DNA from 3 places in the Streptomyces sp. NPDC007917 genome. Region 3 is predicted to be linked to each of the others. Evidence: riboswitches for the same ligand, from Rfam matches in the RefSeq annotation. Region 3 holds a riboswitch; each other region holds the start of a gene.

Region 1 (7,584 bases), on a different contig from region 3:
ACATGCTGCGCCGCGTGTCCGGGGTTTCCACCCGTACGACGGTGCTGGGCACCGAGGTCGCCACCCCGGTGCTCGTCGCCCCCATGGCGGGTCAGGAGTACGCCCATCCCGACGGGGAGCAGGAGATGGCCAAGGGCGCGGGCGGCGCCGGGTCCCTTGTGGGCGTGACGACCTGGACCGCCAGCCGCTTCGAGAACGTCGCCGCCTCGGGCGCGCCCTGGTGGTACCAGGTGTACGTGATGCGCGACCGCGGCCTGACCGCCGAACTCGTCCGGCGCGCCGTCGACCACGGCGCCCGCGCCCTGCTGTTCACCGTCGACGTGCCGGTGCTCGGCCGCCGCGGGGACAATCACCGGGCCGCCGACCTCGATCCGCTCGTGCGCCTGGTCAATCTGGAGGGCCGTCAGGAGCTTCCGCGCGAAGCGGCCCAGATGGAGCTGGATCTGACGCCGGACCTGATCGGCTGGCTGCACGAGATCAGCGGGCTCCCGGTCGTCGTCAAGGGCGTGCTGCGGGCGGACGACGCCAAGGTCGTCGTGGACCACGGGGGCGCGGGCGTGGTGGTCTCCACCCACGGTGGCCGCCAGCTCGACCGCAGCGTGACCTCGGCGTACGCACTGCCCCGGGTGGCCGAGGCGCTGGCGGGCACCGGCGCCGAGCTCTACGCCGACAGCGGGGTGCGCCGCGGTGAGCACATAGCCGCGGCCCTCGCGCTGGGCGCCCGCGCGGTGTTCGTCGGCCGCCCGGCGCTGTGGGGGCTGGCGACGGAGGGGGCCGCGGGGGTCCAGGAGGCCGTGGACCGGCTCACCGCCGAACTCGCCCACACCATGACCCTGCTGGGCGTCGAGACCCCCGCCGAGCTCACCCCGGACCTCGTCGCCTGAGCGGGTTTCAGGGGGGCCCGGGCCTGAGCGCCGTCAGCCGAAGCAGAGGGTCCGGGCCCCGGACGCTGTCAGCCGAAGCCGAGGCGCCGCGGCGCGGCCACGTCCAGCGTGTCCTTGACCATGGCGAGCGCCGCGCCGAGCGGGCTGGAGCGGCCGCCGCTCACCGTGATGTCACCCGCGTCCGGACAGCCGTAGACCACGGCCTTCTCCGGCCCGGCGAGCGCGTGCAGCGGGTCCCCGGGCGCGGTCCGCTCCAGGCGGACCCGCACCAGCAGCGGCTCGTCGGCGCTCGCGCTCGCGACCGCGCGCAGCCGCTGCCCCGCGGCGGCGGCCTCCCGCGCGGCCCGCGCCGTGCCGTCGTCCACCGCCTCGGTCTCGGTACGGACCGCCGAGGCGTCCCAGCCCCACAGCAGGGCCGCCAGCAGCCGCGCCTTCGTGGCGGCGTCGGAGCCGGACAGATCGGCGCCGGGGTCGGCCTCGGCGATGCCGCGCCGCCGCGCCTCGGCGACCGCGCCGGCCAGGGAGTCACCGGCCGCGAGGCGGTCGAGCACGAAGGTGGCGGTGCCGTTCGGGCAGGCGCGGATCGTACGGCAGCCGAGGCCGCGCACACCGGTCCTGGCCAGGTCGCCCGCGGGCAGGGCGGCGCCGGTGGCGCCCGAGATCCTGATCAGGCTGCCGCCCTCGGCCGCGGCCCGGTCCAGCTCCCGCCAGTGGCTGAGCAGATGGCTCTTGGTGGCGGTGACCACGTGGACGCCGCGGCGCAGGGCGAGCAGCGCCTCGGCGGCCGCCTGGTCGCGCACCTCGGGGGAGGAGGGCACGCACTGGACCAGCACCCCGGCCCCCGTACGGTCCAGCGTCTCGGCCAGCGGCGGCAGCGGGCCCCACGCGGACCGGGGCGGCGGGGGCGCCCAGGCGTCCGTACCGCCGGCCGGCGGCAGGTACTCGGCCGAGCCGGCCCGTACGGCCGCCGGGCGCGGACGCACCCCGTACTGGCGCGCGAGGGCTTCGCCGTGCGCGGCCAGGTGCTCGGCGTAGGCCTGGCCGACCCGGCCGTAGCCGGACAGGACAAGGGGGGCCGGGGCGGCGGTTTCGTCCGCGGTTTCGTCCGACACGGGTGCGGGGCTCCTTCGCGCGCGGCTCGACGCTGATCAGCCAGAACGCTACGCGCGGGCCGCCGGCCGCCCCCGCGCGGACCCCTGCGCGGACCCCTACGCGGGGCGGGTGGCGCCCGCGAACGGCATCTGGTCGATCGGCGCCACGCGGACGGGCGCGCCGGGGCGCGGGGCGTGGATCATGAGGCCGCCGCCGATGTAGAGGCCGACATGGCTGACGCCGGAGTAGAAGAAGACCAGGTCACCGGGGGCGAGCTGGGTGCGCGAGACCCGTCGGCCCGCGTTGATCTGGGTGTAGGTGGTGCGCGGCAGGGCCACCCCGGCGGCCTGCCAGGCGGCCTGGGTCAGCCCCGAGCAGTCGTAGCCGTGCGGGCCGGTCGCGCCCCAGACGTACGGCTTGCCGAGCGCCCCGTACGCGTACGAGACGGCGCGGGCCGCACGGCCCGACGCGGCGTACGACGCGGCGCCGGGCCGTGCGTTCTGGGCCTCCAGTGCCTCGCGTGCCTTCCGGGCCTCCCGTGCCTCCTGGGCCGCCTCCCGGGCCGCGTAGCGGCGGCGCTGCTCGTCGGTCAGCCGGTCGAGGAGGGCCCTGGCGGCGGCGAGCTTCTTGCGGGCGACGCCCCTGTGGCGCGCGAGCGCCGCCTGAGCGCCGCGCAATCGGTCGAGCTGGTCCTGCGCCTCGCCGCGCAGCCGGCGTAACGTCCGGGACTGGCGGGAGAGGCCCGCGACGGTGGCGGCCTGGCGGCTGCTCGCACGGTTGGCGAGCGAGGCCCGGCGCAGGAACTGCTCGGGGGAGGAGGACAGCGCGAGCTGGAGGGTGGGCGCGACGGTGCCGGAGCGGTACTGGGCGGTGGCGAAGGCGCCCAGCGCGTTGCGCGAGGCGTTCAGCCGCGCCGTTCCCCGGGCCGCCTCGTCGCGCAGCCGGTCGAGCGCCTGGCGGGCCTTGTCCGCCTTCTCCTTCGCGCCGTTGTACTTCTCGTTGGCCTCCTCGGCCTCCCGCTGGTACTGGTCCACCTTCGCCCGCACCTGGGCGGGGGTGGGACGGGTCTCGGCGTGGCCGGTGCCGCCGATGACGGTGGCGGCGGCCCCCGCGAGGGCGATGGCGGCGGTCCAGGCGGTCCCGCCCGTGAGCGAGCGCTGCTTGGGCTTCCTGTGCGACGCCACGGCGGCGGGTCACCATCCTTTTCCTGCGTGGTCCTTGCCCGGTCGGGCAGGTGGCAGCCCGCCCATGAGGCGGGGACCCTCGGCAAACGGGAAGCGCACTGCCACCTGGGGGAGGAAGCTAGGCGGGCGGGCGCGGACGGGCGGTGCGATGAACGGGAGTGGACGGTTTCGGTGCCCTGATGCCCGTAACCGACCGTCCGGTGCACGACCGCCGATGACTCGCGGGGCGGCCGTGACCGAAGCGGCGATCTGGGCCCACCCGGTTGCCGGGGGCTGCTATGGGCAGGGCTACGCTCGCCAACCATGGACGTCCTCATCAATGTTTTCGTCGGGCTGCACATCGTCGGCATCGCCGCGCTGCTCGGCGGTTTCCTGGCGCAGCTGAAGCCGATGCGCGCGGGCGAGGGGCGGATGACCCCGGGGATGCTGCACGGCGCGCTGACCATGCTGGTGACCGGTGCCGCGCTGGTGGGGCTCAACCAGGCCGACGACAACAGCGTCAACAACATCAAGATCGGTGTGAAGCTGGCGCTGCTGATCGTGATCCTGGGGCTGGTCTATGTGAAGCGCGACGAGGAGAAGGTCGAATCGGCGGCCCTCGGCGCGGTCGGGCTGCTGACCACGGCCAACATCTTCATCGCCGTCCTGTGGACCTGATTTTCCGCACAACCTCTTGCCGCCGTCGTCTGTCTTACCGGGCAAGGCAGCCGAAGGGAGCGGGCAGTGGGGGTACTTGGGGGATGGCGCCGCCGTACGGGCGTGGCCCTGGGGGTGGCGGGGATGGTGGTGCCGCTGGCGGTCGCGCTCGGCACCCCGGCGCAGGCCGCCTCGTCGTGCACGACGAGTGTCGGGCCGTACCAGAAGCAGGTGGAGAAGTTCCTGGGCCGCCCGGTGGACGGGCGGCAGTCGCGGACGGACTGCCGGGCGGTCCAGCAGTTCCAGATCAACCATGGGATCAGCCCCACGATCGGCTACGCCGGGCCGGTCACCTGGGGCGTGATGAAGCTGATCAACACGCAGAAGGCGGCCGGGCACAATCCGAACAAGGCGAGGAAGTGCCCCACCAACAAGGGCCGCATCGCCTGTGTGGACCTCACCCGCCAGCTGAGCTGGATCCAGGACGGCTCGCGGCTGAAGTTCGGCCCGGTGCCGGTGCGCACCGGCCGTGACCGGTATGAGACCCGGGGCGGGCTGAAGAAGATCTACTGGCGGGACATCGACCACTGGTCGACGCTCTACGACGTCGCGATGCCGTACAGCCAGTTCTTCGACGGCGGCCAGGCCTTCCACTCCATCGCGGGCAGCGTGTGGTCGCCGCCGGGCTCCCACGGCTGCGTCAACATGCGCAAGGGCGATGCGAAGAAGTACTGGAGCCTGCTGCGCAACGGCGACGACGTGTACGTCTACGGCCGCAAGCCCGGCACCTGAGCCGTGCCGCCTCCCCGGGCCCCGGAGAGCCCCTTCGGGGCCCGGGGAGCTCCTTCGGGGCCCGGGGAGGCGGGAAGCCGTCAGGCCGGGCGGACGCTTCCGTAGATCGGCATCTCGGTGATCGGCGCCTTCTTGACCACATCGCCCGGCTTCGGGGCGTGGATCATCATTCCGTCGCCTATATAGAGGCCGACATGGCTGATGTCGTCATAGAAGAAGACGAGATCGCCCGGTTGGAGGTCGGAGGTCGACACGCGCGTGCCGACCTTCACCTGGTCCCAGGTGGTGCGCGGCAGGGAGACCCCGGCGGTCTTCCAGGCGGCCTGGGTGAGCCCCGAGCAGTCGTAGGAGTTGGGGCCGGTGGCGCCCCAGACGTACGGCTTGCCGAGCTGCGAGCGCGCGAAGGCGATGGCCTTGTCGGCCTTGGTGGCGTACGAGCCCGAGGAACCGGAAGTGCCCGAGGACCCGGAGGAGCCTGACGAGCCGGAGCCGTCTGCCTGCTCCTCCTGCTGCTGCTGTTCCTGTGCCCGCTTCGCCGCCTCCTCCCGCTGCTTGCGCGCCAGCTCCGCCGCCTTGCGCCGGGCCTCCTCTTCCTTCTTCTTCTCGATCGCCGCCAGCCGCGCCTTCTCCTCGGCGGTCAGCTTCGACAGCAGCTGACGGGCCTGGGTGAGCTTGTCCTGGACGGTCTTCTTCTTGGTCTTCAGCTGCTCCTGCGACCGGGTCAGCGAGGCCAGGCTCTCGCCGGCCTTCGTACGCTCCTTGGCGGCCTTGGCCTGCTGGGTCAGGAAGTCGTCGACGGCATGCTTCTGCTCTCCGGTCAGCCGGTCCATCAGATGGGACTGGTCGAAGATGTCCTGCGGATCGCCTGCGAACAGCAGGGTCGCGGCGCTGGAGGCCATGCCGCCGTTGCGGTACTGCGCCGCCGCGTAGCTGCCCAGCTTGCGGCGTGCCTCGTTCAGCTTCTCGGTGCGCTTGGCGACGCTGTCCAGCAGCCGGTCGACCTTGGCGCGCTGTTCGCCCGTGCGCTCCTTGGCGGCGTTGTAGGCCTGGGTCGCGGTTTCGGCTTGGTGGTAGAGCGTGTCGACCTTCTTCTTGACCTCTTCGACCGTCGGCTTGGGCTTGCCGGGCTCGGCGCTCGCCGTCTGGGAGAGGAGGGTGACGGAGGCGAGGGCGGCCGTGGTGACCCCGACGGCGGTGCGGCGGCCGGTGGCCGAATCCAGTATTCGGGTCCGCGGTTTGCGGTGCGACGCCAAGGGAGGCGACTCCTTCCGTGGACCGCCTACCGGGTTAGCTGTCGGGTTCGGGCGTCGGAAGGCTGCCCTACGGCCCGGGCGGCGGACGGCTGGCGTCGCCACATGGGCCGATTCACCCCAGTGGTGTCTTTGGGTCCCCGGCTCCGGCTGCCTCGCGGCGGGGCCGGACTCGGCGGAGACAGCCCGTGCCGGCGTGGTCGCCGACGGGTTCCGGACCGCCTGACGGAGGACGGTAGTGGGCTTGTGGTGCTCATGTGAAGGCGGGTGTTCGAATTGCCCCGAAACCGTTTTGTGACATCCACGCATACGCTGTCAGTGGGGCGGCCTAAACTCGGTGAGCGATGAGCAGCCTCTTTGACGACAGCTTCCTGGCGGATCTCGGACCCCCGGACGAGGAGCCCCCGCCGCCCGAGGACGACGGCCGGCCCGCCGCTGAGGCCGTCCCGCACGACCTCTTCGACGGGCGGTTCGACGCGCCCGCGCCCCGGGAGGCGTACTACCGCGACGGCGCGGCGCGTCCCGCGGTGGATCCGGCCGCCCTCCTGCAGGGGCTGAACGAGCAGCAGCGCGCCGCCGTGGTGCACACCGGCTCGCCGCTGCTGATCGTCGCGGGCGCCGGGTCCGGCAAGACCCGGGTGCTCACCCACCGCATCGCGCATCTGCTCGGCTCGCGCCGGGTGCACCCCGGCCAGATCCTCGCCATCACCTTCACCAACAAGGCCGCGGGCGAGATGAAGGAGCGGGTCGAGGAGCTGGTCGGCCCGCGCGCGAAGGCCATGTGGGTGTCGACCTTCCACAGCGCCTGTGTGCGCATCCTGCGCCGGGAGTCCAAGAAGCTCGGCTTCACGTCCTCCTTCTCGATCTACGACGCGGCCGACTCCAAGCGGCTGATGGCGCTGGTGTGCCGGGACCTGGACCTCGACCCGAAGCGGTATCCGCCCAAGTCCTTCAGCGCCAAGATCTCCAACCTGAAGAACGAGCTGATCGACGAGGAGACCTTCGCCGGACAGGCCTCGGACGGCTTCGAGAAGACGCTCGCCGAGGCGTATGCGATGTACCAGTCGCGGCTGCGCGAGGCCAATGCCCTCGACTTCGACGACATCATCATGACGACGGTCAATCTGCTCCAGGCCTTCCCCGACGTCGCCGAGCACTACCGCCGCCGCTTCCGGCACGTCCTGGTCGACGAGTACCAGGACACCAACCACGCGCAGTACACGCTGGTGCGCGAGCTGGTGGGCACGGGCCCGGCGGAGGCCGTCGACGGCGGCGAGGTGATCCCTCCCGCCGAGCTGTGCGTGGTGGGCGACGCCGACCAGTCGATCTACGCCTTCCGGGGCGCCACCATCCGGAACATCCTCCAGTTCGAGGAGGACTACCCGGACGCCACGACCATCCTCCTGGAGCAGAACTACCGCTCCACCCAGACGATCCTCAGCGCGGCCAACGCCGTTATCGAGCGCAATGAGAACCGGCGCCCGAAGAACCTGTGGACCGATGCCGGCGCCGGGGCGACCATCACCGGCTATGTGGCCGACACCGAGCACGACGAGGCGCAGTTCGTCGCCGACGAGATCGACCGGCTGACGGACGCGGGCGACGCCAGGGCCGGGGACGTCGCCGTCTTCTACCGGACCAACGCCCAGTCCCGTGTCTTCGAAGAGGTCTTCATCCGGGTCGGGCTGCCGTACAAGGTCGTCGGCGGTGTGCGCTTCTACGAGCGCAAGGAGGTCCGCGACGTCC
Region 2 (7,584 bases), on a different contig from region 3:
CACCGTACGCCGCGGCGTGCCGAACTTCTTGGCCACCTGGGCCAGTTCCGCCGAGACCAGCTTGCGCAGCTCGGCGTCCGACTCCAGGATCCGGGTCAGCTCCTCGATCTCCGCCTTGAGGCGGTCGCGCTCCGACTCCAGCTCGATCCGGTCGAACTTGGTCAGCCGGCGCAGCGGGGTGTCCAGAATGTACTGCGTCTGGACCTCGGAGAGCTGGAAGCGGGCGATCAGGGACTCCTTCGCCTGCGCCGCGTTCTCGCTGGAGCGGATGAGGCGGATGACCTCGTCGATGTCCAGCAGGGCGACCAGCAGGCCCTCGACCAGGTGCAGCCGGTCCCGCCGCTTGCCGCGCCGGAACTCGCTGCGCCGCCGCACCACATCGAAGCGGTGGTCGAGATAGACCTCCAGCAGCTCCTTGAGCCCCAGCGTCAGCGGCTGGCCGTCGACCAGCGCCACATTGTTGATGCCGAAGGACTCCTCCATCGGCGTCAGCTTGTACAGCTGCTCCAGTACGGCCTCGGGGTTGAAGCCGTTCTTGACCTCGATGACCAGGCGCAGGCCGTGCTCGCGGTCCGTGAGGTCCTTGACGTCCGCGATGCCCTGCAGCTTCTTCGCGCCGACCAGGTCCTTGATCTTCGAGATGACCTTCTCGGGGCCGACCGTGAAGGGCAGTTCGGTGACGACCAGGCCCTTGCGGCGCGCCGTCACGGTCTCCACGGAGACCGTGGCGCGGATCTTGAAGGTGCCGCGCCCCTTCTCGTACGCGTCCCGGACGCCGCCCAGGCCCACGATCCGGCCGCCGGTCGGCAGGTCGGGGCCCGGCACGAACCGCATCAGGGTGTCCAGGTCAGCGGCCGGGTGCTTGATCAGATGGCGGGCTGCGGCGATCACCTCGCCCAGGTTGTGCGGGGCCATGTTGGTCGCCATGCCGACCGCGATCCCGGAGGAACCGTTGACCAGCAGGTTGGGATAGGCGGCCGGCAGCGCCAGCGGCTCCTGCTCGCTGCCGTCGTAGTTCGGCGCGAAGTCGACCGTGTCCTCGTCGATCGACTCGGTCATCAGCGAGGTCGCCGAGGCCATCCGGCACTCGGTGTAGCGCATCGCCGCGGGCGGGTCGTCATTGCCCAGGGAGCCGAAGTTGCCGTGGCCGTCGACCAGCGGCACCCGCATCGAGAAGGGCTGGGCCATGCGCACCAGCGCGTCGTAGATCGACGCGTCGCCATGGGGGTGCAGCTTGCCCATGACCTCGCCGACGACCCGGGCGCACTTGACGAAGCCGCGCTCGGGCCGCAGGCCCATCTCGTTCATCTGGTAGAGGATGCGCCGGTGCACCGGCTTGAGCCCGTCCCGGGCGTCTGGCAGCGCGCGCGAGTAGATGACCGAGTACGCGTACTCGAGGAAGGAGCCCTGCATCTCGTCGACGACGTCGATGTCGAGGATGCGCTCCTCGAAGTCGTCCGGCGGAGGGGTTTTCGTGCTGCGGCGGGCCATCGCGCTTGCGGCTCCTTCAACTGCCGAGGCGGGATCTGACGCCGACCATTGTGGACCGGGCCACCGACAAGTGTGGAACGGGCCACTGACAACGGCCGTCCGTGAGATTCCCCGGCGGGAACTTCGCCAGATGTCCGTGCGCTTGCATACAGTGACAGGACCGCACTTCAAGCGGCTCGCACGCGCTTCATCCCGCGATCGAAGGGACGTACATGCCCATGGGTCACACGGCCACGGAACAAGCCGGCTCCGGCGGCCTGACAGCGACCGAGCACCGGCTGGCCAACGGCCTGCGGGTGGTGCTCTCCGAGGACCACCTGACCCCGGTCGCGGCGGTCTGCCTGTGGTACGACGTCGGCTCGCGCCACGAAGTCAAGGGGCGTACGGGCCTGGCTCACCTTTTCGAGCACCTGATGTTCCAGGGCTCGGCGCAGGTGAAGGGGAACGGCCACTTCGAACTGGTGCAGGGCGCCGGCGGCTCGCTGAACGGGACGACCAGCTTCGAGCGGACCAACTACTTCGAGACGATGCCCGCCCACCAGGTGGAGCTGGCGCTGTGGCTCGAGGCGGACCGCATGGGGTCGTTGCTGACCGCGCTGGACGAGGAGAGCCTGGAGAACCAGCGCGACGTCGTCAAGAACGAGCGCCGCCAGCGCTACGACAACGTGCCCTACGGCACGGCCTTCGAGCGCCTGGTCGCCATGGCCTACCCCGAGGGCCACCCGTACCACCACACCCCGATCGGCTCGATGGCCGACCTGGACGCGGCCTCCTTGGAGGACGCCCGCGAGTTCTTCCGCACGTACTACGCGCCGAACAACGCCGTGCTGGCGGTCGTGGGCGACATCGACCCCGAGCAGACGCTGCTTTGGATCGAGAAGTACTTCGGCACCATCCCCTCCCACGACGGCAAGCGCCCGCCCCGCGACGGCACGCTGCCGGAGGTGATCGGCGGACAGCTGCGCGAGGTCGTCGAGGAGGAGGTCCCGGCCCGCGCCCTGATGGCCGCCTACCGGCTGCCGCACGACGGCACCCGCGAGGCCGACGCCGCCGACCTGGCGCTGACCGTCCTGGGCGGCGGGGAGTCCTCCCGCCTCCACAACCGCCTGGTGCGCCGGGACCGTACGGCGGTGGCCGCGGGCTTCGGCCTGCTGCGGCTGTCGGGCGCCCCCTCGCTCGGCTGGCTGGACGTGAAGACCTCCGGCGGCGTGGAGGTCCCCGACATCGAGGCCGCCGTCGACGAGGAGCTGGCCCGGTTCGCCGAGGAGGGGCCGACCCCCGAGGAGATGGAGCGCGCCCAGGCCCAGCTGGAGCGCGAGTGGCTGGACCGGCTGGCGACCGTCGGCGGCCGAGCCGACGAGCTGTGCCGTTACGCGGTGCTGTTCGGCGACCCGCAGCTGGCGCTGACCGCCGTCGAGCGCGTCCTGCAGGTGACGGCCGAGGAGGTGCGGGCCGTGGCCCAGGCCAGGCTGCGCCCCGACAACCGCGCGGTGCTGGTGTACGAACCGCTCCAGGGTGCCGAGCAGGCCGACGCCGACGCCACGGACAACGGCGCAGCAGCCGACGACAACGACGCAGAAGGGGAGTCGGCCCAGTGAGCGACGCCGTCACCGCCATGACCTTCCACCCGCAGCCGCAGGCGGGTGCCGCCAAGCCGTGGGCCTTCCCGGCCCCCGAGCGCGCCGAGCTGTCCAACGGGCTGACCGTGCTGCGCTGCCACCGCCCCGGCCAGCAGGTCGTCGCCGTGGAGATCAACCTCGCCGCCCCGCTGGACGCCGAGCCGGCCGGGCTCGACGGCATCGCGACGATCATGGCTCGCGCCCTGTCCGAGGGCACCGACAAGCACACCGCCGAGGAGTTCGCCGCCGAACTGGAGCGCTGCGGCGCCACCCTGGACGCCCACGCCGACCACCCCGGCGTCCGGGTGTCCCTGGAGGTCCCCGTCTCCCGGCTGCCCAAGGCGCTCGGCCTGCTGGCCGACGCGCTGCGCGCCCCCGCCTTCCCCGAGGGCGAGGTCGAGCGGCTGGTGCGCAACCGCCTGGACGAGATCCCGCACGAGCTGGCCAACCCGGCCCGGCGCGCCTCGATGGCGCTGTCCAAGGAGCTGTTCCCGGCCGAGGCCCGGATGTCCCGGCCGCGTCAGGGCACCCAGGAGACCGTCGAGGGCATCGACGCCGCGGCCGTGCGGGCCTTCTACGAGGCGCATGTCCGCCCGTCCTCCTCGACCGTCGTGGTCGTCGGCGACCTGGCCGGCGTCGACCTCGACAAGGCGCTGGCCGAATCCCTCGGCGCCTGGACGGGCGGGGCCGCCGAGCCCCGCCCCATGCCGCCGATCACCGCCGACGACACCGGCCGCGTGATCATCGTCGACCGGCCGGGCGCGGTGCAGACCCAGCTGCTCATCGGGCGGATCGGCGCCGACCGCCATGACCGGGTCTGGCCCGCCCAGGTGCTGGGCACCTACTGCCTGGGCGGCACCCTGACCTCCCGGCTCGACCGCGTGCTGCGTGAGGAGAAGGGCTACACGTACGGCGTGCGCGCCTTCGGCCAGGTGCTCCGCTCCGCGGCCCCGGACGCCTCCGGAGGGGCCACGGGCGCCGCGATGCTGGCCATCAGCGGCTCGGTGGCCACCGAGGTCACCGGCCCCGCCCTGGAGGACCTGTGGAAGGTGCTGGGCACGCTGAAGGAAGAGGGCCTGACGGACGCCGAGCGCGACGTCGCCGTGCAGAACCTGGTCGGGGTGGCCCCCCTGAAGTACGAGACGGCGGCGGCCGTCGCGGGCACGCTCGCCGACCAGGTCGAGCAGCACCTGCCGGACGACTTCCAGGCGCAGTTGTACGCGCGCCTCGCGGAGACCGGCACGGTGGAGGCGACCGCCGCGGTGGTGAGCGCCTTCCCGTCCGACCGGCTGGTCACGGTGCTCGTCGGTGACGCCTCGCAGATCGAGGAGCCGGTCAAGGCGCTCGGCATCGGCGAGGTGCGCGTCATCCAGGGCTGACGGCCTGACGGCCCGACAAAACAGGACCCCTGACGCCGTTTCAGGCGCCAGGGGTCCTGTTTTTCGAATCGTCTCACCGGTCGATTCGCCCGCTTTATAGCAGAGGTCGCCCGTCTGGGTGTTCGTGTCTGTGGGGAAACCAACAAAAACGCGGAACCGTTTGGTGAACGAAAGCGATCACGCTTAGCGTCAGTCCGGTTGTCCGACCGAGACACGCCGCACCCGCGGCACGGACAACCATCGCCGAGTCCCCGTACGGCGCGAGCCAGGGGAGCCGGGGACCCAGCCTCGTCCGCCGCCCACGGCGCCGGACGGGTGATCCCCAGGGGTGAATCGGACGCCTTCCCCACGCGGGGGAGGGGCCCGTAGGAGACCTTCCTGCTCCGAACCCGTCAGCTAACCCGGTAGGCGAGAGGGAAGGAAAGGAGTGCGCCGGACCATGGCGTTCACCCGTACCACCGGGAAGCACCGCCGCCCCACCAGGGCCCCCCGCACCGCCCGTTCCGGCGCCAACCTCGCGGGCATAGCCACGCTGGCCGCCTCCGGTGTGGTCGCCGGCTTCGCCGCCCCGGCCCTGGCCGCGACGGACGACCCGCGCGGCTTCGAGGACACCGGGCTGCGCCAGGCGGTCGCCATGGACGACGGGCTCGCCGACCAGGTCGAGGCCCAGGCGCAGAGCCAGCAGAGCGCCGCCGAGGAGGCCGCCGCCAAGGCGCAGGCCGAGGCCGCGGCCCGCAAGGAGGCCGCGCGGCAGGCGGCCGAGGCGAAGCGAAAGGCCGAGGCGGCCGCGAAGAAGGCCAAGCAGGAGCGCGAGGCCAAGGAGCGCGCGGCGCGCGAGGCCGAGCGGAAGCGGCTGAACATGTTCGTGCTGCCGGTCACCGGCTCGTACGTCTCCACCAGCTACCAGGCGTCCAGCGGCCTGTGGTCCTCCGGCAGCCACACCGGTGTGGACTTCCACGCCGCGTCCGGTACCCCGGTGCACTCCGTCGGCTCCGGCACCGTGGTCGAGGCCGGCTGGGGCGGCGCGTACGGCAACAACATCGTGATCAAGATGAACGACGGCACCTACACCCAGTACGGCCATCTGTCGTCCCTCGGGGTCTCCGTCGGCCAGACGGTCACCCCGGGCCAGCAGATCGGCCTGTCCGGCGCCACGGGCAATGTCACCGGCCCGCATCTGCACTTCGAGGCCCGCACCAGCGCCGACTACGGCTCGGACATCGACCCCGTCGCCTACCTGCGCTCGCACGGTGTGAACATCTGAGCATCCCCGCTCGCTTCCCGAAGGCCCTCGGTCCCACGGACCCGGGGGCCTTCGGCGTACCCGGTCGGCCGCCCGGCCGCCGGCCGCCTGGCCACCCGGCCATCCGACCGCCTGGCCACCCGCCCTCCTGGCCAAAAATATCCATGAAATCTCCGTGCCTATCGGAAATTCAAGCTGTTTAGAATAGAGTCGCTGAACACGCGTCAATCGGCTGCGTTTCGCGGAGATTAAGGCGGAGGTTCGACAATGCGGGACCGGAAGTGAGCGGCGATACGACCGCGATGCAGGGCGGTCACCGGATTTCGGCGCACGCGGTGTGCACGGCGATCCGCGACGACATCGTCTCCGGCACCTTCGCGCCCGGCAGCCGGTTGATCGAGGAACTTCTCGCCCGGCGGTACGGCGTCTCGCGCGTGCCCGTGCGCGAGGCGCTGCGCACCCTGGAGTCGGAAGGCTTTGTGACCACCCGCAGACACGCGGGCGCCTGCGTCGCGCAGCCGTCCGACCGGGAGGCCGCCGACCTGTTGGACATCCGCGCGCTGCTGGAGCCGCTGGGGGCCGCCCGGGCCGCCCAGCGGCGCACCGAGGCGCATCTGAAGGTGTTGCGCGGCCTGGTCCGGCTCGGCCAGGAGCGGGCCCGGCGCGGGCAGTTGGGCGAGCTGCGGCCGCTCGGTGACTGGTTCCACGAGACGATGGCCCAGGCCTCCGGGAGCCCGAGCCTGGCCGGGCTGCTGGTGCAGCTGAGGCGCAAGATCGCGTGGGTGTACGCGGTGGAGCCGGCCCACAGGGCGGCGCCGTCCGCCCCGGGCGGCGCCCTGCGCTCCGACGTCTCGCTGCGGGCCGTGGAGTCCTGGGGCGAGCACGGCGCGCTGGTCGACGCCGTGGCGCGCGGCGACGCCGACCGCGCGCGGGCGCTCGCCGCGGCGCACGCCGAGCGCTCGATGTCGGAATACCGGCTGCGCCGCCCCGCCCGCGTGAGAAGTTCGAAACATTCCGTAAACACGGCGGGCGTCCGGAATTAACAGCGGCCCCGTATACAACTTCTGAGAATTACCGTCGGTGTGTCGCGGTCGTGGATTTCCGCGCCCGCGGATTTCGCGTTCCCGTATTTCACCGGCCCTGCTTTGTGTGGTTCCCGGTTTTGCGCCGTCCCCGTATCGCGTGGGACAAACAGTGCGGCCGCGGTCCCCAGTCGTGGGTCACCGCGGCCGCGCCGTGTCCGGGGTGGAGTCAGTCAGACGGTCTCCGGAAGCTCCTCGAGCCCCTCCGCGACCAGCTTGGCCAGACGGTCGAGCGCGATCTCGGCGTCGTCCGAGTCGGAGGCGAGGACGACCTCCTCGCCGCCCTGGGCGCCCAGGCCGAGCACGGCGAGCATGGAAGCGGCGTTGACCGGGGTGCCGTCCGCCTTGGCGATCGTGATGGGGACGCCGGCGGCGGTGGCCGCCCGGACGAAGATCGACGCGGGGCGGGCGTGCAGGCCCTCGGCCCAGCCGATGTTGACGCGGCGCTCAGCCATGGTGTTGCCCTTCAGGTGCGGAGTTGCTGTTGTCTAGACCAATATCATACGGGTGTCGCATGTTTGAGTATGCCCGGAACGGTGTCCGAGTAGGCCCGCCCATGTCCGTACGGGTCCGATATTGACCTTCCCTCGACACCTCCCCCCAACGCAAGGGCGTCCGCCATACGGACGTCCGGACCCACTTCCGCCCGGGCCGTACTCTTGGCCGCATGCGGCTGCCGTCCGACACCCACGCCTACCCGGCCCACTGGGAGGCCGATGTGGTGCTCCGCGACGGCGGCACCGCCCGGATCCGCCCCATCACCCCCGACG
Region 3 (7,584 bases):
TCCATGCGCCAAGGCGCGTAGTGGCTCTCCTCCGTGCCGCCGTGCATCAGGGGCACCAGGTCCAGCAGGGCGCTCAGTTTGACGTGCTGGGCCTCGTGGATCAGCGAGGCGGCCAGGGTGGCCGGATCGGTGGGAGGGTTCAGCAGGACGCAGCCGTAGGCCTCGGGTGACGACGCGCTGAAAGGTTCCGTCCGCGCGGGGTACCGCACGGGGACGACGGAGAGCAGACAGCCGGCGACACCGGCCGGATCCACATTGCTCTGCCCGGCGACGAGCGCCCAGGCGCTGTCGAAGTGTTCCTGCCACCGCCGCGCCTCCGGTTCGCTCAGCCGCGCCGGAGCGGTGGGGCGCAGAAAGTCCCGGTAGGGGTCGAGGTCGTCCAGGTAGGGCGAGCAGGGGTGGTCGGGGTGGCGGCCGTGCAGCCGTCTCAGGGGGTGCCAGCCCTTGGCGTCCAGGGTGAGGTCGGAAGGCAGCGGCACAGCGCGCGAGCCGGCCCGTACGGCTCGGCCGCCCGCGCCGTCGGCGACGATCTCGGCGACAGGGACATCACAGCCTGCGAGGTCGACGAAGCCCAGCGCCGGCAGCATCACCCCGCCGTCGCGGACCCCGACCGGGATCCTGAAGTCGATCCCCGCGAGGAGAGCCGCCGAAGCGGCCACGGTGTGCAGATAGCCGGTCTCCAGCCAGAGCGGGACCGCTGTTGTCTCTTGCTCTCCTTCCCCCACGATGCCGCGCAACCTGCGCAGACAGCGGCTGAGCCAGGCGCCGACCGGTGGGTGCAGCAGCAGCCGCTCCACGCTCAGCGGGCTGTGCCGCTCGGCCCTTATCACCAGCTCCCACGCCTCACATGGTGCGGGCAGCGGCCCCGGCACCTGGGGATGGCGGGAGGCGAACTCGGTCAACGCGCGTAGCAGGAGCATGAGGCGGCTGCGTTGGCCCGCCCGTAACTCGGCGATCGCCGCCGCTCCCCCACCGCCATGCGCCAGCTCCTCGAAGCACGCCGTGGACAGCCGGTGGTGGCGGCTCATCCGTGACCCGGAGAGCGGCTGCTTGCGTCCCAGGGTCGGGAGCAGGCAAGGAGGGTCGGCTGAACCGTCCGCCGGCATGGCCGCCTTTCTCGGTGGGGTGAATGCTGCCGCGCCACGCCGGGATCGCATCAACAGCCCGGTCCGTTCGCGGAGGAGGTCGAGGGTGTCGGCGGGGACTGTACGAGATCGAGCAACCGCTGGGTCGCGAGAGTGAACTCCTGGCTGTCGCCCAGTTCTTCGAGCGTCGTTCCCGACAGGTCCACCAACTCCGTCTCGACCCCGGTCGCCGCTCGCTCCATGACATCGTCCCCCTCTAGACGCTCCGCGCCGGCTCAGGCGAGGCCTCTTCACATGGTGACCCACCCGATAATGATTGCGGAAGGGCGGAAGGGGCCAGTGGGTGTCGGGCCCATCAAGATTTTCGGACACCCTTGGGCGTCATGTGGCCGCGCTTCCCGGCCAATTCATTTCCGGCGCGTCCGGTCGGGCGCGGGGCGGGGGACGGTGTTCCGCGCCCGGCCGCGGCGCTCCGGGTCAGGGCTGGGAACCGGGCTCGAGGGCGGTGACTTCGAATACGCCCCCGCAGACCTGGAAGGAGCGCGCCGACGTCTTCATGGAGCGGTAGGAGTCCGGCGGGTAGGCGCGAATTTCGGCCGCGGTCCGCCAACAGGGCTTGTCGGACAAGCCTTTGTTGAGGGTGTGCAGACTCGCGTGGGCGCTGTCGCCGGGTTTCAGGACGACCGTGGGCCGCGCCGGTCCCCGGCGGGTGGCGGGGTCACCGATAGCCGAGCCCGGGGCGTCCAGCAGGGAAACCCCGGGAAAGCCGGTCAGCGTGCAACTGGTCTCACCGGTATTGGTGAAGGCCAGGGGAACATAGACATTGCCCGCGCCGATATCCGCCCGGCCGGTCGAGAGTTTCAGCTGGCCCTTGGAGCAGATACGGCGCACGGTGGGCGGGGCCGCGGACGCGCCCTCGGTGGCGACGGACGGCTTGGCCGCGCTCGGCGCCTTCCCGGGGGTCGACGCCTCGGCGGAACGGCGCCCGGCGGTGCCCGGCTCGGCCGTGCCGGGCCGGGCACCGCTGGTGGCCGAGTGGGGCGCGTCGGCGGAGCCGGGCGGCGCCGGCGCCCCCGAGTCCTCCTCGGCTCCGCAGGCCGTGACAGCGGCCAGCGCGCCGATGAGCAGTGCGGATACGGATAAGACCGGCGGTCGGCGCCTCGCGGGCGTCCCGCCGTACCGCTGAGCCATGGGCAACCTCCTGTGGGTCGGGCATCTGGCGGCTCGTCAGCCGCCGCGCCGAGTGCCCCGACATTCCCCGTCCATTCCCCTTCGGCTCCTCTTCCCCCGTTCGGCGCCCTTATGTCTGCGACCGCATTAATCGCATAACAGGCGCAATTCGGCATTGCGGATTCCGCGCCACATTCACCCCATCCGGAATGTGGTGACGTGAATCACAGTTCACCGGGGGCCTGATCGATTTCCGGACACAGGCCCGTCGAGACCTTGTCGTGACCAAAACGATGTGTTTACTGTGCCGCACCCGGCGCATTCCATGCACGGGTCTCTCCCTCGCCGGAGCGCCGAGTCCTGCCGTGGCGGAGGAGTGACACGACGACCTGTCACGGCAGGAGCGGGGGAACCAGGTAGGCGCCGTGCCGCGCGATCGCGGGCGGGACGGCTAGGGGTGAAGTCGCGCCACGGTGCCGGGGGCACCGAGAAGGGCGCGGCCGGGCAGCTCCCGCCCGAACCCGACAGCTCACCTCGCAGGCGTCAGGAGAGGATGAGCTCAATGGCTGCACGCGGACGTCACCGTCGGCCCCGACCACGCCGCGTCTCCCGCGCCTCGCTCGCGTTCACCGCGGGCGGCGCCGGCGTCGCACTGCCCCTCATAGGCGTCGGCCAGGCGAACGCCGCCTCCGTCGACACCTGGGACAAGGTGGCGGAGTGCGAGTCCACCGACAACTGGAGCATCAACACCGGGAACGGCTACTACGGCGGTCTGCAGTTCTCGCAGTCCACCTGGGAGGCGTACGGCGGGACGTCCTTCGCGCCCCGGGCCGATCTGGCGTCCAAGGACCAGCAGATAGCCATCGCCGAGAAGGTGCTCGACGCCCAGGGCCCCGGCGCCTGGCCGGTCTGCTCGGTCAAGGCGGGTCTGACCCGCGGCGGCCAGCCCGCGGACGTCTCGCCCGGCAGCTCCGGCAACTCCGGCACGAGACAGACCGCTCCCAACGCGGCCCCGAAAGCCACGCCGAAGACCGAGGCCGCTCCTAGGGCCACTCCCAAGGCCGTCGACCGGAGCGCGGCCACCACCGGGCGCTCCGGCTCCTCGTACACCGTGGTCAGCGGCGACACGCTGTCCCGGATAGCCGACGCGCAGGACATGGACCGCGTCGGCGGCTGGCAGCGGCTCTACGAGGCCAATCGCCGGGTCATCGGCGGCGACCCGGACCTGATCTACCCCGGTCAGCGGCTCACCCTCGACACAAGCCGCTCCCCCGCCGGACAGGCGCGCGAGAGCCGGCCCCAGGCCGAGCGGCGGACGGACCAGACCAAGCAGCGCGCGGAAGCGGCCGACCGGGCCAAGCAGCGCGCCGAGCAAGCGGCCAAGCAGCGGGTCGAGCAGGCCAACAAGGCCCGTGAGCGCGCCAAGAAGCAGTCCGGCTCGGCGGCGCACTCGTCCTCCTCGTCGGCATCCTTCACCACGCCGGTCGCCAGCCACGCCATCGGCACCGCCTACGGCGTCTCCGGCAGCAACTGGTCCAGCGGCCACCACACCGGCGTCGACTTCCCCGTCGCCACCGGCACCCAGGTGCGCGCGGTGGGCTCGGCCGAGGTGGTCGCCGCGGGCTGGGGCGGTGCGTACGGCTACCAGGTCGTGCTCCGCCACCCCGACGGCATGTACAGCCAGTACGCGCACATGTCGGCGCTGTCCGTCCACGTCGGCCAGACGGTGTCCGGCGGCCAGCAGATCGGCCGCTCAGGGGCGACCGGCAATGTGACCGGGCCGCATGTGCACTTCGAGATACGCACCGGCCCCGACTACGGCTCGGACGTCAACCCGCTCGCCTATCTCCGCTCCAAGGGCGTCCAGATCTGAGAGGCGGGTGAGTGAAGGGTGCTCTGCCGCGGCCCGGTGCCGCGGCAGATCCGCCCTACATCACCAGATGTGCCTTCGCGTGCGTGACCTCCTCGATGTCACCGCCGGCCTTCGAGATCAGCCGGTGAGCGAGGTTGTTCAGCGCACGCGCCGCCGCGATCTCCTCGCCGACCCGCGGCTGAGACGGGTCGTCCGGGTTCCGGTTCGCCCGGCCCTGAGCCAGCATCTCGGTCCCGTCGTGCATCCTCAGCCGGACGACCGCCTCGGTCAGGGGTCCGAGCTCACGGAACTCCATTTCGATGTCGCATCCCACGATCGTCTCCATCGCGGTCATCACCTCCTGCTTCATCTACCAGGATGCGCCCGACCCGGCATCCCGGTCGACCGGGAGAGCAGTTCGACCACCTCGGCGTCGCTGGTCTGGGAGAAGTCCTCGTACCACTCGCCCACCGCCGAGAACTCCGCGGGGGTGGACAGACACACCACGTCGTCCGCGTCCTGGCGCAGCGCCTCGGCCGCGTCCGGCGGTGCGACCGGGACCGCCAGCACCACCCGGGCCGCGCCCTGGGCCCGCGCGACCCGGCAGGCGGCCCGGGCCGTGGCGCCGGTGGCGATCCCGTCGTCCACGACGATCACCGTCCGGCCGCCGACCGCGACCCGTGGCCGGCCGCGCCGGAACCGGCGCGCCTGCCGGGCCAGCTCCTCCCCCTCGGCCCGCTCCACCTCCTGGAGCTCCTCCTCGCCCGCCCGGCTCATCCGTACGATCGCGTCGTGCACCACGCGCACCCCGCCCTCGCCGATGGCGCCGAAGCCCAGCTCGCGGTGGAAGGGGACGCCCAGCTTGCGGACGATGATCACATCCAGGGGCGCCTTCAGCTCCCGCGCCACCTCGAAGGCCACCGGCACCCCGCCCCTCGGCAGCCCGAGCACCACGGGATCCTCGCCGCTCAGGGACCGCAGCCGGGCGGCCAGCCGCCGCCCGGCGTCCGCGCGGTCGACGAAGATCATGACTCACCCCCTGGTACAGGGAGACCCCGCTCTTACGACTCCACCCGAAGATTCCCCCGTGCGCAATCCGACGGGGACCCAATTGGCCCCGTCGGCGCGCGTAACCGGTGGGGGCGACCCACCCTGGAACCGTGACTCCGCTCCCCCACCCGAAGGAGGGGGGCTTCCAACCCGAGGGTTGCGGTCCAGCCCGAACCGGCCCCTTACGGGGCGTAATGAACCTATCACACGTCAGGGGAGCCAATCCCTCACTAGGAGACCGATGGAGAACGCCACGGATCCGAGCGAGTCCGGCCATCTCGTCTTCGTGGACGCGTACGACGCGGACAGCAGATACCGGCGGGTGTGGCTGCGCGGCCTGGGCTGGGAGCAGCTGGAGCGCGAGGAGTTCGAGCCGCGCGTGCGACGGCTGTTCCCGGCCATCGACCTGGACGACCCGGAGCAGGTCCACTGGGTCGACCGGCCGGGCCAGTGGCCCCCATGGCATCCGGGTGAAGCATGACCGTCCTCGTCGGCACCTCGGGGTGGCAGTACAAGGACTGGCGCGACGTCCTGTATCCGTCCGGCTGCCCACAGCGGCTGTGGCTGGAGGAGTACGCCCGGGGGTTCGCCACCGTCGAGTCCAACAACGCCTTCTACCGGCTGCCCACCCGTGAGCAATTCGCCGCCTGGCGGGAGCGCACCCCCGACGGGTTCGTGATGGCCCTCAAGGCCAGCCGCTATCTCACCCACATCAAGCGGCTCAAGGACCCCGAGGAGCCCGTCGCGCGGCTGATGGGGCACGCGGAGGGCCTGGGCGACCGGCTGGGGCCCGTGCTGCTGCAGCTGCCGCCCACCCTGCGCGCCGACAGCGGGCTGCTGGACACCGCGCTCGGCTGTTTCCCCTCCGGGACGCGGGTGGCCGTGGAGCCCCGCCATGACTCGTGGTGGACCGACGAGGTCCGGAAGGTGCTGGAGCACCGCGGCGCGGCGCTGTGCTGGGCGGACGCCGCCGCCCGGCCGGTGACCCCTTTGTGGCGCACGGCCGGGTGGGGCTATGTCCGCTTCCACCACGGCCTGGCCAAGCCCGCGCCGCGCTACAGCCCCCAGTCGCTGACCGCCTGGGCGCGCCGGGTGGCCGAGGCCTGGCCCGAGCGCGCCGATGTCTACGCGTACTTCAACAACGACCCGGGCGGGGCGGCCGTCCATGACGCCGTGGTCTTCGCCCGGGCCATGGAGCGGCGCGGGCGCGAGGTGAGCCGCACCCCCGACCTGTGACCGGCCCCGCTCCCGGGGGAACGCTCACTCCTTGACCGCGCCGCCGAGCATGCCCTCGATGAACCGGCGCTGGAGGGCCACGTAGACGACGACCACCGGCAGCGCGATGAGCACCGAGGCCGCCGCGAGCAGCGCCGCGTCCGAGCTGTGCTGCCCCTGGAAGAAGGCCAGGCCCAGCGGGACCGTGCGGTGCGCCTCGTCGCTGACCATGACCAGCGCCATCAGGAATTCGTTCCAGGTCCACATGAAGGTGATGACCACCATGGTGGAGATGGCCGGGCGGCCCATGGGGACCAGCACCCGCCACAGCGTGGTCCAGGTGTTCGCGCCGTCGATCCGGGCCGCCTCGATCACCGCCCGTGCGCTGCCCCGGAAGTACGTCCGCATCCAGAAGACGCCGAAGGCGAGCGACTGCGCGGTCTGCGGCAGGATCAGCGCCCAGTAGGTGTCGGTGAGCTCGGCGTACCGCAGATCGAAGTAGAGCGGTACGACCAGGGCCTCCTGGGGCAGCGTCAGGCCGATCACGAAGAGGTAGAACAGCACCGTGGAGCCGGGGAAGCGCATCACCCCGAAGGCGTACGCGGCGAGCACGGCCAGCACGGTGGTGGCCGCCACCACCGCGGCCGTCACCAGGATCGAGTTGCCGAGGTAGCTGCCGAAGTGGCCGCGGTCCCAGGCGTCGGCGAAGTTGCTCCAGTGCAGTCCGCCCTCGGGCAGTGAGAAGCCGGTGTCCAGGGAGTCCTGTGAGCCGAAGGCGGTGGAGAGGATGCCGATGACCGGGGTGAGCGCGATGACCGAAAAGAGGGCGAGGATGCCGTAGGTGACAGTGCGTTCCAGGCGCGTGATCATGACCGCCGCCCTTCCACGAGCCGGGAGACCGTGACGGTCAGGACGAAGATCAGGACGGTGAGGGCCACTCCCACCGCGGCCGCCGAGCCGACCTGGTTGGTCTCGAACGCGCGGTGGTAGACCTCGTAGGCGGGTACGGAGGTGGAGTTGCCGGGGCCGCCGCTGGTGGTGATGTAGATGAGGTCGAAGTTGCGCAGCCCCGCCACGATCGTCAGGGTCAGCGCGACCGCGATCTGCGGCCGCAGCCCGGGCAGGGTGACGGAGAAGAACTCCCGCACCGGCCCGGCGCCGTCCATCCGGGCCGCCTCGTACAGCTCGCGCGGGATGCGCTGGGCGCCGGCC

The links. Region 3 has a riboswitch for cyclic di-AMP ahead of ACFZDL_RS28500 (transglycosylase family protein). Riboswitches for the same ligand answer to the same signal wherever they lie in the genome.
Positions count from the first base shown of each region.
Region 1: linked by a shared signal. The riboswitch ahead of ACFZDL_RS18595 (NlpC/P60 family protein) and the one ahead of ACFZDL_RS28500 (transglycosylase family protein) in region 3 are both predicted to bind cyclic di-AMP.
Region 2: linked by a shared signal. The riboswitch ahead of ACFZDL_RS02800 (M23 family metallopeptidase) and the one ahead of ACFZDL_RS28500 (transglycosylase family protein) in region 3 are both predicted to bind cyclic di-AMP.

Region 1 is NZ_JBIBKK010000008.1:317,227-324,810, forward strand. Features, by position in the region: gene ACFZDL_RS18570 (alpha-hydroxy acid oxidase) at 1-884, shown strand, start outside; gene ACFZDL_RS18575 (homoserine dehydrogenase) at 953-1,996, opposite strand; gene ACFZDL_RS18580 (NlpC/P60 family protein) at 2,093-3,160, opposite strand; gene ACFZDL_RS18585 (hypothetical protein) at 3,464-3,817, shown strand; gene ACFZDL_RS18590 (L,D-transpeptidase) at 3,941-4,588, shown strand; gene ACFZDL_RS18595 (NlpC/P60 family protein) at 4,669-5,841, opposite strand; cyclic di-AMP (ydaO/yuaA leader) riboswitch at 5,849-6,026, opposite strand; gene pcrA (DNA helicase PcrA) at 6,183-7,584, shown strand, end outside.
Region 2 is NZ_JBIBKK010000001.1:655,812-663,395, reverse strand. Features, by position in the region: gene ACFZDL_RS02815 (DNA topoisomerase IV subunit A) at 1-1,491, opposite strand, end outside; gene ACFZDL_RS02810 (pitrilysin family protein) at 1,704-3,089, shown strand; gene ACFZDL_RS02805 (pitrilysin family protein) at 3,107-4,489, shown strand; cyclic di-AMP (ydaO/yuaA leader) riboswitch at 4,721-4,915, shown strand; gene ACFZDL_RS02800 (M23 family metallopeptidase) at 4,929-5,753, shown strand; gene ACFZDL_RS02795 (GntR family transcriptional regulator) at 6,035-6,775, shown strand; gene ACFZDL_RS02790 (HPr family phosphocarrier protein) at 6,988-7,269, opposite strand; gene ACFZDL_RS02785 (GNAT family N-acetyltransferase) at 7,482-7,584, shown strand, end outside.
Region 3 is NZ_JBIBKK010000015.1:155,860-163,443, reverse strand. Features, by position in the region: gene ACFZDL_RS28515 (HEXXH motif domain-containing protein) at 1-1,028, opposite strand, end outside; gene ACFZDL_RS28510 (hypothetical protein) at 1,157-1,327, opposite strand; gene ACFZDL_RS28505 (DUF4232 domain-containing protein) at 1,563-2,276, opposite strand; cyclic di-AMP (ydaO/yuaA leader) riboswitch at 2,631-2,812, shown strand; gene ACFZDL_RS28500 (transglycosylase family protein) at 2,818-4,128, shown strand; gene ACFZDL_RS28495 (dsRBD fold-containing protein) at 4,184-4,477, opposite strand; partial or broken gene ACFZDL_RS28490 (phosphoribosyltransferase) at 4,498-5,136, opposite strand; gene ACFZDL_RS28485 (hypothetical protein) at 5,399-5,638, shown strand; gene ACFZDL_RS28480 (DUF72 domain-containing protein) at 5,635-6,393, shown strand; gene ACFZDL_RS28475 (carbohydrate ABC transporter permease) at 6,418-7,242, opposite strand; gene ACFZDL_RS28470 (sugar ABC transporter permease) at 7,239-7,584, opposite strand, start outside.